3 regions of the Streptomyces sp. NPDC004732 genome follow, and region 1 is predicted to be linked to each of the others. Evidence: riboswitches for the same ligand, from Rfam matches in the RefSeq annotation. Region 1 holds a riboswitch; each other region holds the start of a gene.

The links. Region 1 has a riboswitch for cyclic di-AMP ahead of ABZV77_RS40380 (M23 family metallopeptidase). Riboswitches for the same ligand answer to the same signal wherever they lie in the genome.
Region 2: linked by a shared signal. The riboswitch ahead of ABZV77_RS03780 (M23 family metallopeptidase) and the one ahead of ABZV77_RS40380 (M23 family metallopeptidase) in region 1 are both predicted to bind cyclic di-AMP.
Region 3: linked by a shared signal. The riboswitch ahead of ABZV77_RS29335 (transglycosylase family protein) and the one ahead of ABZV77_RS40380 (M23 family metallopeptidase) in region 1 are both predicted to bind cyclic di-AMP.

The regions. Positions count from the first base shown of each region.
Region 1 covers NZ_JBEXJR010000023.1:9,552-13,390, reverse strand. The annotation lists gene ABZV77_RS40395 (alginate lyase family protein) at 1-392, shown strand, start outside; tRNA gene ABZV77_RS40390 (tRNA-Met) at 439-512, shown strand; gene ABZV77_RS40385 (PP2C family protein-serine/threonine phosphatase) at 697-1,860, shown strand; cyclic di-AMP (ydaO/yuaA leader) riboswitch at 2,082-2,229, shown strand; gene ABZV77_RS40380 (M23 family metallopeptidase) at 2,241-3,314, shown strand; gene ABZV77_RS40375 (aldo/keto reductase) at 3,412-3,839, shown strand, end outside.
Region 2 covers NZ_JBEXJR010000001.1:920,884-924,722, forward strand. The annotation lists gene ABZV77_RS03770 (HPr family phosphocarrier protein) at 141-422, shown strand; gene ABZV77_RS03775 (GntR family transcriptional regulator) at 617-1,303, opposite strand; gene ABZV77_RS03780 (M23 family metallopeptidase) at 1,549-2,352, opposite strand; cyclic di-AMP (ydaO/yuaA leader) riboswitch at 2,365-2,527, opposite strand; gene ABZV77_RS03785 (pitrilysin family protein) at 2,747-3,839, opposite strand, start outside.
Region 3 covers NZ_JBEXJR010000010.1:119,338-123,176, forward strand. The annotation lists gene eno (phosphopyruvate hydratase) at 1-778, opposite strand, end outside; gene ABZV77_RS29335 (transglycosylase family protein) at 1,084-1,794, opposite strand; cyclic di-AMP (ydaO/yuaA leader) riboswitch at 1,799-1,945, opposite strand; gene ABZV77_RS29340 (transglycosylase family protein) at 2,140-3,231, opposite strand; gene ABZV77_RS29345 (cytochrome P450) at 3,370-3,839, opposite strand, start outside.

The DNA.
Region 1 (3,839 bases):
GGTTCGGGCAGGGCACGTACGCCGACGGGCTCTCCCAGGAGACCTGCCGCAACTTCAAGCACGCCAGCTACTCGCTCGCCGCCACCTCGCACATGGCGGAGACCGCCTGGCACCAGGGCGTCGACCTGTACGGCGAGGTCAAGGACCGGCTGCGGGCCGCCTTCGAGTTCCACTCCAAGTACCAGCTGGGCGCGAAGGCGCCGGAGTGGCTGTGCGGCGGCAAGGTGGAGCGCGACATGGGGCCCGACACGGAGGTCGGCCTGAACCATCTGCGGGGGCGGCTGAAGCTGGACATGCCGCAGACCGAGAAGTACACGGAGCAGCGGCGGCCCGAAGGGACCGACGGCCTCTTCGTGGCCTGGGAGACCCTCACGCACGCGGGCAACGCCTAAGTGGTTCGACGCACCCCTTCGGATGGCGTAGAGTTGTGTTCACCGACGCGGGGTGGAGCAGCTCGGTAGCTCGCTGGGCTCATAACCCAGAGGTCGCAGGTTCAAATCCTGTCCCCGCTACTGAAGGCCGATGGCCCGGAACCATGAATCATGGTTCCGGGCCATCGGTGTTTTCCGCCCGGATCCTCCCGCGCGGACCGCTCGCCGCTCACCCGGTCGGCCCACACCAGGTCGCACCCGCCCGCCGCTGCGGGAACCCTGAATGCAGCGCGGTGATGGGTGCGGACTCGGCGGGAGACAAGCGGTGGGGCAGCGAGGAGGACCCGATGAGAGCGGGGCCAGTGGGGCCACCGGGCCCGAGCGGGCCTTCGTCCGCGCCCTGCCGCTCCTGCTCCTCGTCGTCGGCGTCGTGTACGACTCGGCGACCCCGTCGGAGTTCACCGCGGCCCCCCTCTTCACGGCCGCCCCGCTGATCGCCGCCCCCTTCTACTCGCGGCTCAACACCGTCCTGACCGGCGCGGCAGCCACCTGTGCCGTCCTCCTCCTGCACTACGGCAGCACCGTCAACAGCCATGTCGAGGCCGTCACCGAGGTGGTCACCGTGGTGACCGTCGCCGCCCTCGCGATCGTCATCAACCGCGTCGTGCGCCGCAGCAACGACCGGCTGGCCATCGCCCGCTCCATCTCGGAGGCCACCCAGCGCGCCGTGCTGCCCACGCCGGACCCGCGCATCGGGGGGCTCGACATCGCGGCGCGGTACGAGGCCGCGCAGGCCGACGCGTTCATCGGGGGCGATCTGTACGCGGTGCAGGACACCCCGCACGGCGTACGGCTCATCGTCGGCGACGTACGGGGCAAGGGCATGGGCGCGGTCGCGGCCGTCGCCGTCGTCATCGGAGCCTTCCGGGAGGCCGCCGAGCAGGAGGCCACCCTGGAGGCGGTCGCGCAGCGCCTGGAGCGGGCGCTCGCGCGCGAGGGCACCCGGCGCGAGGGGCTCGACGCGTTCGAGGGGTTCACCACCGCCGTCCTCGCCGAGATCCGGCACGGCGAGGGCTCCGTGCGGCTCATCAACCGCGGGCACCCGCCGCCGCTGCTGCTGCGCGGCGACGGGCGGCTCTGCGTCCTGTCGGCGACCGAACCCGCGCTGCCGCTCGGCATGGGCGATCTGGGGGCCTGGCCGGACCGTGCGGACGAGGCGGAGCTGCCGCCCGGCGCGCTGCTGCTCTTCTACACGGACGGCCTCTCGGAGGCGCGTGACGTGACGGGGGAGTTCTACGATCCCGCGACCCGGCTCGGCGGGCGGATCTTCCCGGGCCGCGGCGGTCCGCACGCGCTCCTCGCCGCGCTCGCGGGGGAGGTGCGGCGGCACACCGGGGGCGGGATGACGGACGACATGGCGCTGCTCGCGGTGCGGCGTCCCGCCGCCGGGGATCCGGACGTCACGACCGACGTTACGGCCGGTAACTGAAGTACACCGCTCCGCATAACATCTGACGCACTGTCAAGGGAATGTGAAGCTCCGGTGTTTAAAGAGATGGGGTCAACTCGCCCCGTTCCACACCCTCGTGTCCCGGTACGTACGGCCGAAGAGCGTTAACGATCAACCGGAACGGCTTGGAATACCGACCCGCTGTCTATTAACGTTCGATAACGCAGCGCGGTCGTCCCAGCCGTCACTCGAGTCGGCTCCGCGCGCACGCGCCTAATCCCGAAAGGGAGCCGGGGAACCACCAACATGGGGTGAATCGGGCAGCTGTGCATCCGTGCCAGCTGTTCGTAGGAGACCTTCCTGCTCCGAACCCGTCAGCTAACCCGGTAGGCGAGAAGGAAGGAAAGGAGTGCGCCCCAGTGGCGTCCAACCGGCCTGCCCCCCAAGCCGTGTACGTACCGAATGACGACGACTTCGGCTCGTACGACGAGGGCTCCTTCGAAGAGTGGAACCCCACCGAGGAGTCCGTCCGTCCCGTCCGCGGCAGGCACCGTGTGCACAAGAAGAGCGGCGGCGGGCTCGCCCGCAGCTCCACCGTGCTCGGCGTGGGCGTCATCGCCGCCGTCGGCGCGGGCGGCATCGCCACCGCGCAGGACGGCAAGCCGCCGGTCTCCATATCGATGCCCGACCTCGGCGTCGTCACGGACTCGCTGCCCGAGGCCAAGTCCCTGCCGGGCGTGGGTTCCCTGATATCCGGCGACGACACGTCGGACACCACGACCACCGCGGCCGCCGCGGCCCCGCTCACCGCCGCCGGCGTCAGCGCCGCCGACGCCGAGCAGGGCAACACCCATGCGGGCGAGGCCCTGCGCGCCCGCATCATGCAGCAGGCCGAGAACCAGCAGGACCAGGCGGACACCGCCGTGCGGGCCGCTGCCGAGGACGCCGCCGCCAAGAAGGCGGGCGAAGAGGCGGACGCGCAGCGCAAGGCCGCCGAGAAGGAGGCGGACGCCAAGGCGGCCGCCAAGAAGAAGAAGGAGGAGGAGGCAAGGAAGGCCAAGGCCGAGGCCGCGCGCCTGGCCAAGCTCGCCAAGAGCTACGTCATCCCCACCTCCTCGTACACCCTCACCTCGCACTTCGGTGACGCCGGATCCATGTGGTCCTCCGGCCACCACACCGGCCTGGACTTCGCGGCGCCCACGGGCACCCCGCTCAAGGCCGTGCACACCGGCACCGTCAAGGAGGCCGGCTGGGCGGGTGCGTACGGCTACCGCACCGTGCTCGAACTCGAGGACGGCACGGAGATCTGGTACTGCCACCAGTCCTCGCTCAACGTCAGCGCCGGGCAGAAGGTCTCCACGGGCGACGTCATCGGCCGCGTCGGCGCGACCGGCAACGTCACGGGCCCGCACCTCCACATGGAGGTCCACACGGCCGACGGCACCGGGATCGACCCGCTCGGCTGGCTGCAGGGCAAGGGCCTCAACCCCTGATTTCTCAACCCCTGATTCCTCAACCCCTGATTCCTCAGCCCTGATTCCGGTGTGCCCTGCACGGAATTCCGTCCGGGGCGGGGGCGTTGAGGAGCGTATGACTCCTCTTCGCCCACTCGGCTCATCCGACCTCGAAGTCTTCCCGCTCTCCCTGGGCGGCAACGTCTTCGGCTGGACCGCGGACCGGGCGGCGTCCTTCGCCGTCCTCGACGCCTACACCGCGGCGGGCGGCAACTTCATCGACACCGCCGACGCGTACACGGCCTGGATCGACGGCAACAAGGGCGGCGAGTCCGAGACCCTCATCGGCGAGTGGCTGGCCGAGCGCGGCAACCGCTCGGACGTCGTCGTGGCCACCAAGGTCGGCGCGCACCCCGCATACAAGGGCCTGTCCGCCGACACCATCAAGAGGGCCGCCGACGCGTCCCTGCAACGCCTCGGCACCGACTACATCGACCTCTACTACACGCACTTCGACGACACGTCGGTGCCCGTGGAGGAGATCATCGGCGCGCTCGACGAGCT
Region 2 (3,839 bases), on a different contig from region 1:
GTCGCGCGGCCGCCCGGGCCGGGGCAGGCTAGGACAGGTCGAACGGCGGCCGGGGCCGGGACCTCTGTCCGGCAGAGCACCCGCGACGGCATGAGACACTGGTCTAGACAAGTGTGAGACACCTGGAAGGGCAGCAACACATGGCTGAGCGCCGCGTCAACGTCGGCTGGGCCGAGGGCCTTCACGCCCGACCCGCCTCCATCTTCGTCCGCGCGGCCACGGCCGCCGGCGTCCCCGTGACGATCGCCAAGGCCGACGGCAACCCGGTCAACGCCGCTTCGATGCTCGCGGTGCTCGGACTGGGCGCCCAGGGCGGCGAAGAGATCGTGCTCGCCTCCGACGCCGAGGGTGCCGACACCGCCCTCGACCGTCTGGCGAAGCTGGTCGCCGAGGGGCTCGAGGAGCTTCCGGAGACGGTCTAGGACACGTTCCTCGCATTACGTCAATGGGGTCACCCGGAATTCCGGGTGACCCCATTGACGTATGCGCTTGATTTTTCATGCACATCGTTTTCATGTACGTCGTTTTCGTGCACACCGTGGGGCCGGGCGGAATTGCCGCGAATTGATCGCAAGACGACTCCCCTTACGACACCTCTTTGTATACGGCGCCTCCGTTAATTCCGGAGACTCACCGTGTTTACGGCATGTTGCGAATCCCTCACGCGGCCGCCCCGGCGCGCGGGCCGCAATCGGTGGGCCGCGCGCGCCCGTTCGACGTGTGCCGCGGTGAGCGCCCTCGCCCGTTCCGCGTCACGGCGGGCGACCGCGTCGGCGATCGCCGCATGCTCGGACCAGGACTCGTCCGGTGCCGCCGGGGTCTCGACGACGTACATCCAGGCGATCTTGTGCCGGAGCGGCGTGAGCAGCGCCGTGAGGCCGGGGCTGCCGGACGCCTGGGTGAGCGTCTCGTGGAACCAGCCGCCCAGTGAACGCAGATCCTCCCCTCGGCCGCTCCTGGAGCGCTGCTGGCCCAGCCTGACGAGTCCGCGCAGGACCTTCAGGTGTGCGTCCGTGCGGCGCTGCGCGGCCCGTGCCGCGGCGAGCGGCTCCAGCAGCGTCCGGACCTCCAGGAGGTCCGCGGCCTCCTGTTCCGTCGGCTCGGCGACGCACGCGCCCGCGTGCCTGCGGGTGACGACGAAGCCCTCGGCCTCCAGCGTGCGCAGGGCCTCGCGCACGGGGACGCGGGAGACTCCGTAGCGCCGCGCGAGGAGTTCCTCGGTGAGCCTGCCGCCCCTCTCATATACACCGGCGACTATGTCGTCCCGAATGGCTGTGCATACCGAGTGCGCGGGAACGCGCATGACCGGACCTCCGCCTTAATCCCCGCGACACGCGGTCGACCGACGCTCGTTCCGTGACTCTATTGCAGAGCGCCGGAATTTCCGACGGCGGACAGAAATCCATGGATATCTTTTGGCCAAGAACGGGCGGCGGGCAACGATGGCCGGGGAACGCCGAAAGCCCCGGCTCGGAAGGAGCCGGGGCTTTCGGTGAAGTGCTGCGGGGGCATCCGCGCGGGTCGACCGCGTCGGTCGTCCGCTTCGGATCAGACCTTGACGCCGTGCGAGCGCAGGTACGAGACCGGGTCGATGTCGGAGCCGTACTCCTCGCCGGAGCGGGCCTCGAAGTGGAGGTGCGGGCCACTGGAGTTGCCGGTGGACCCGGAGAGACCGATCTGCTGGCCCGGGGTGACCGTCTGGCCGACGGTGACGCCGAGGGACGACATGTGGCCGTACTGGGTGTACGTGCCGTCGTTCATCTTGATGACCACGTTGTTGCCGTAGGCACCGCCCCAGCCCGCCTCTACGACGGTGCCGGAGCCGACCGCGTGGACCGCGGTGCCGGACGCGGCGTGGAAGTCGACACCCGTGTGGCTGCCGGAGGACCACATGGCGCCGCCGGTCTGGTAGCCCGTGGAGACGTACGAGCCGGAGACCGGGGAGACGTAGGTGTTCAGGCGCTTGCGCTCGGCCTCGCGGGCGGCGCGCTCCTTGGCCTCGCGCTCCTTCTTGGCCTTCGCCTTGGCCTCGGCCTCGGCCTTGCGCTTCTCCTCGGCGGCCTTCTTCTTGGCGGCCTCTTCGGCCTTCTTGGCGGCAGCGGCGTCGTCGGCGGCCTGGCGCTGCGCGGCGGCCTGCGCGTCGACGCTCTCGGCGAGCGAGTCGCCGACGGATATCGCCTGGGTGAGTCCGGTGTGCTCCACGGCCGCTTCGTCGGCGGCGGCGAGCGCGGGGGCGGCAAGGCCTCCGATGACACCGGTGGTGGTGAGCGCCGCGACACCTGCGACGTTCGCGGTGGTCCGCGTGATGCGACTCGGACGACGGTGCTTCCCGGTGGCACGGGTGAACGCCATGTGGCGGGTGTTCCTTTCCTTCCCTCTCGCCTACCGGGTTAGCTGACGGGTTCGGAGCAGGAAGGTCTCCTACGGGTCCCTCACCTCGCGGCAAGGTGCCCGATTCACCCCAGGGGACATGTGGGTCCCCGGCTCCCCTGGCTCGCGCCGTACGGGGACTCGGCGATGACTGTCCGGTGCCGCGGATGCGGCGTACTGCGCGACGAACAGCCGGGTCGACGCTAAACGGGGCATCTTTCAATCGACAAACAGAACGCGACTTTTGTAGCGCACGCCACACGGCAGACAGGCAACCTCCATACCAATCCGGACATATGAGGACCCCGGTGGCCGAAAGGGTCACCGGGGTCCCGCTAGGTCCTGACTGTGGCTCAGTGCCGACGCCGACCGTCACTCAGCCGGTGACCACGCTCACTTCGCCGATCCCGAGCGCCCTGACGGGCTCCTCGATCTGCGCGGCGTCCCCGACGAGGACCGTCACCAGGCGGTCCTCCGGGAAGGCGTTCACGACGGCCGCAGTGGCTTCCACGGTGCCGGTGGCGGCCAGCTGCCGGTACAGCTGCGCCTGGAAGTCGTCCGGCAGGTTCTGCTCGACCTGGTCGGCGAGCGTCGCCGCCACGGAGGCGGCCATCTCGTACTTGAGCGGGGCCACGCCCACCAGGTTCTGCACGGCCACGTCGCGCTCGGCGTCGGTGAGCCCCTCGGCGGCGAGGGTGCGCAGCACCTTCCAGAGGTCGTCCAGCGCCGGGCCCGTGTTCGGGGTGTCCACGGAGCCGCTGATGGCGAGCATGGCGGCGCCCGTCCCGTCCGGGGCGGAGCGCAGCACCTGGCCGAACGCCCGTACGCCGTAGGTGTATCCCTTCTCCTCGCGCAGGACACGGTCCAGGCGGGAGGTGAGGGTGCCACCCAGGCAGTACGTGCCGAGCACCTGGGCGGGCCACACACGGTCGTGCCGGTCGGCGCCGACGCGGCCGATCAGCAGCTGCGTCTGGACCGCTCCGGGGCGGTCCACGATGACGACGCGGCCGCGGTCGTCGGCGATCACCGGCGGCACGGGGCGCGACTCGCCCGCGGAGCCGGTCCAGGCGCCGACGGTGTCCGCGAGGACGGCGTCCAGGTCGGTGCCCACCAGGTCGCCGACCACGACCAGGGTGGCCGTGGCGGGGCGGACGAACTTCTCGTAGAAGGCACGCACCGCCGCCGAGTCGATGGCGGTGACCGTCTCCTCGGTGCCCTGACGCGGGCGCGACATGCGCGCGGTCGGCGGGAAGAGCTGCCTGGAGAGCTCCTTGGCGGCGCGGCGCGCCGGGTTGGCGGCCTCGTGCGGGATCTCGTCCAGGCGGTTGCGTACGAGCCGTTCGATCTCGCTGTCCGCGAAGGCGGGGGCCCGCAGGGCGTCGGCGAGCAGACCGAGCGCCTTCGGGAGCCGGGAGACCGGGACCTCGAGCGAGACCCGCACGCCCGGGTGGTCGGCGTGCGCGTCGAGG
Region 3 (3,839 bases), on a different contig from region 1:
CCTCGAACTCGTACTTGCCGTCCTTGTAGAACTCGGACGCGGCGACGTCGAGCGCGAGGCCGATCTGCTCGCCGGGGACGTAACCGGCCTGCTTGATGGCCTCGATGATGAGGTCGAGCGCGGCGCGGTTGGAGTCCAGGTTCGGGGCGAAGCCGCCCTCGTCGCCGAGGCCCGTGGACAGGCCCTTGGTCTTCAGCACCTTCTTGAGGGTGTGGTAGACCTCGGCGCCCCAGCGAAGGGCCTCGGAGAAGGACTCCGCGCCGATCGGGGCGATCATGAATTCCTGGATGTCGACGTTCGAGTCGGCGTGCGACCCGCCGTTCAGGATGTTCATCATCGGGACGGGCAGCAGGTGCGCGTTCGGGCCGCCGAGGTAGCGGAACAGCGGCAGGTCGCTGGCCTCGGAGGCGGCGTGCGCGACGGCGAGCGAGACGCCGAGGATGGCGTTGGCGCCGAGCGAGCCCTTGTTGTCGGTGGCGTCCAGGTCGAACATGGCCTGGTCGATCAGGCGCTGCTCGGTGGCGTCGTAGCCGACGAGCTCCGGGCCGATCTGCTCGATGACGGCGAGGACGGCCTTCTCGACACCCTTGCCCATGTAACGGTTGGGGTCACCGTCACGGAGTTCGATGGCCTCGAAAGCACCGGTGGAGGCACCGGACGGAACGGCGGCACGACCGGTGCTGCCGTCGTCGAGGCCGACCTCGACCTCGACCGTGGGGTTGCCTCGGGAGTCCAGGATTTCCCGGGCTACGACGACGTCGATGGACGGCACGAGCATCTCCTTCTGGGATGTGACGCATTTACGCGGGCCGCGTCGGCCCTGCGTCTCCTGAGCCTAACGGGCTCCGGGCCTTCGGCCAGCCGACCGCCCGTCCCCTGGGACGGACGAGGGCCCAAATACCTTGGAAACCGGGCGTAAGGCCACGTTTTCTACTCGCTAGTAGCGAACAGCGGAGGGCCGACGCGGGGGCAGACATGGCCCCGCCCCGGTGCGTACGGGGGATACGCGCACCGGGGCGGGGAGCCCGTGGGGACGGGGGTACGGCCGTGCGTCCGCCGAGGCACGGCCGCTACCGGGTGGGGTCAGCTCAGGTGGAGCTGCTGGCCCGGGTAGATCATGTCGGCGTTGTCGATGATGTCGCCGTTGAGCTTGTAGACCTTGTGCCAGCCGCCCTTGACGTGCTTGGCCTCGGCGATCTTGGACAGGGTGTCGCCCGTCTTGACCTTGTACTCGCCGTCGCCCTTCTTGACCGTCTTGCCGGTCGGGGTCTCGACGGTCTTCTTGGTCTCGGTCTGCGGCTTGGGCTGCGGCTTCGGCGCGGCCTGCTGCTGCGGGGCCTGCTGCTGCGTCTGCTGCGGCTTGGGCGCGGCCTGCTGCTGCTGCGGGGCCTGCTCCTGCGAGCCGCCGCCGCTGCTGGGCGAGGCGCCCGAGAGGCCGACGCCACAGCTCGGCCAGGCACCCTTGCCCTGGCCCGCGAGGACCTTCTCGGCGATCTCGATCTGCTGGGCCTTGGAGGCCTTGTCGGCGGTCGGCGCGTACTTCGTACCGCCGTACGCGGCCCAGGTGGACGGCGAGAACTGCACGCCGCCCTGGTAACCGTTGCCGGTGTTGATGGACCAGTTGCCGCCGGACTCGCACTGGGCGACGGCGTCCCACTCGGCACCGGTGGCGGCGTTGGCCGAACCGGCCGCCATCAGCGGGGCGGCGACGGCCGCACCGGTCACGCCGACGAGCGTGGCGACACGGGTGGCCTTGGACGGGCGGCGGTGCTTGCCCTTGCCGGAAAGCAGCATGAGTTGATCCCCTCACCGACGCCTGCGAGGTGAGCTGTCGGGTTCGGGCCGATGTGGTTGCCCGGCCGCGCTCCTTGAGCGCGGCTTCACCCCTAGCCGTTTCCGGCACTTACCTTGGGTCCCCCGCTCCTGCCTACGGCGCTCAAAGCGACGACTGTTCCCGTCCGGCCGTTGGCAGGATTCGGCGTACCGACCGGCGGGGCCCACCAGTGGCGAGCGGTGACGACCGTAGACACGCGATCGCCGGAATTTCAAAGACGATCAGGGCTTCTGAGACCCATCTCTCACTTGCGCCAAACCAGACATACGACGCGAAGCCCCCGCCCGACTCTTCGTCAACTTCCGTTACTTTTCGCCCAGATCGAGGCTCTGACCGGGGAGGATGAGGTCCGGGTCGCCCCCGACGGTCTTCTTGTTCTCGCTGTAGAGCTCGTGCCATCCGCCGTCGACGCCGAGGTCGTCCGCGATGACCGAGAGGCTGTCTCCGGAGCGCACCGTGTAGGCGCCGTCGGCGACTCCGCCGGAGCGGTTCTCGCCGCGCGAGGCGTGCCGTCCGGAGCGGCCGTCGGCGCCCTCGCTCTCGTCCGCGCGGTCGCCGCGGTGGCGGCCCGCGGAGTCGTCGGAGCCGTCCGCCTCGTCGGCGGGGTCGGTCGACTTCTCGGGCGTGGGCGAAGTGGCGTCGTCCTCGCCCGACTTGCCGGAGTCGTCCTTCTTGCCGTCGGCCTTGCCGCCAGCTTCACCCTTGTCGTCCTTGTGGTCCTTTTCGCCGGACTCGTCGTGATTCTTGTCTCGGGAGTCGTCGGCGCCGCTGGAGGGCTCCTCCGGGCCGTCGGACGGGTCGGCGGAGTCCGAGGGCTCACCGGTCTCCTCGCCCTTGTCCTTACCCTTGCCGGAGTCCTTGTCGGAGTCCTTGCCGGAGTCGTCGTCCGAGCCCTTGCCCGAGCCCTTGTCCGAGTCCTTGTCGCCCTTGGAGCCGTCAGAGCCGTCGGGGTCTGTCGAGCCGGACGGCTCGGAGGGCTTCGGCGTGACCGGGGCGCCCGGGTCGACGTCGGCAGCGGCGCCGTCCTGGGTGAGGCCCGCGATCGGGGCGCAGCTCGGCCAGGCGGCGGTGCCCTGGTCGTCGAGGATCTGCTCGGCGACGGCGATCTGCTGCGAGCGGCTCGCCTGGTCGGCGCTCGGCGCGTAGTCGAGGCCGCCGTACGCCTCCCAGTTGTCCTGGGAGAGCTGGAGGCCTCCGTAGTAACCGCTGCCGGGGTTGGCGCTCCACGCGCCGCCGCTCTCGCACTCGGCGAGCTTCTCCCACGTCGTGGTGTCGGCGGCGCTCGCGCTCGTGGCGCCGAGCAGCGGGATGGCGATGGCTGATCCGGTGACTCCTGCCGCGACGATGATGGCCGGGGCTTGGCGGGGGCGTCGGTGACGACCAGAGCCGGAGAGCATGCGGGTGCCTTTCACGAGACTGCAGCGACGACTTGAGCGCCGGGGGCGCTCAAGTCGTCGTGAACGTAGTCGCAGTCGAACGCTTGTCACAAGTCGATGCAGCGGAGATCACGTGAACATCACAGTCGTGACGGGCCGTCAGTCGGACACCGTTGTCTGTGCGGTTGTGAACTTCACGGGCAGCGTGCGCAGTCCCCGCATGATCAGCCCGCCACGCCACCGCAAATCATCCGGTTCCGCCGCGAGTTGCAGGTCGGGAAGGCGCCGCAGCAGCGTCGTGAGGGCGGTCAGGCCCTCCAGACGGGCGAGCGGAGCGCCCAGGCAGTAGTGGATTCCGTGCCCGTATCCGAGGTGTTGGTTGTCACTCCGGGAAAGGTCGAGCGTGTCTGGATTCTCGAACCGGGCGGGGTCGCGGTCGGCGGCGGCGAGCACGACGAGGACGGGGTCTCCGGCGGCGATGTCCTGCCCGCCGATGGTGAGCGCCTCCGTCGCGAACCGCCACGTGGCGAGCTCGACGGGCCCGTCGTAACGGAGCAGTTCCTCGATGCCGGTCTCCAGGAGCCCGGTGTCACCCTCCGCCAGCGCCTGCTGGAACCGCGCGCGCTGCT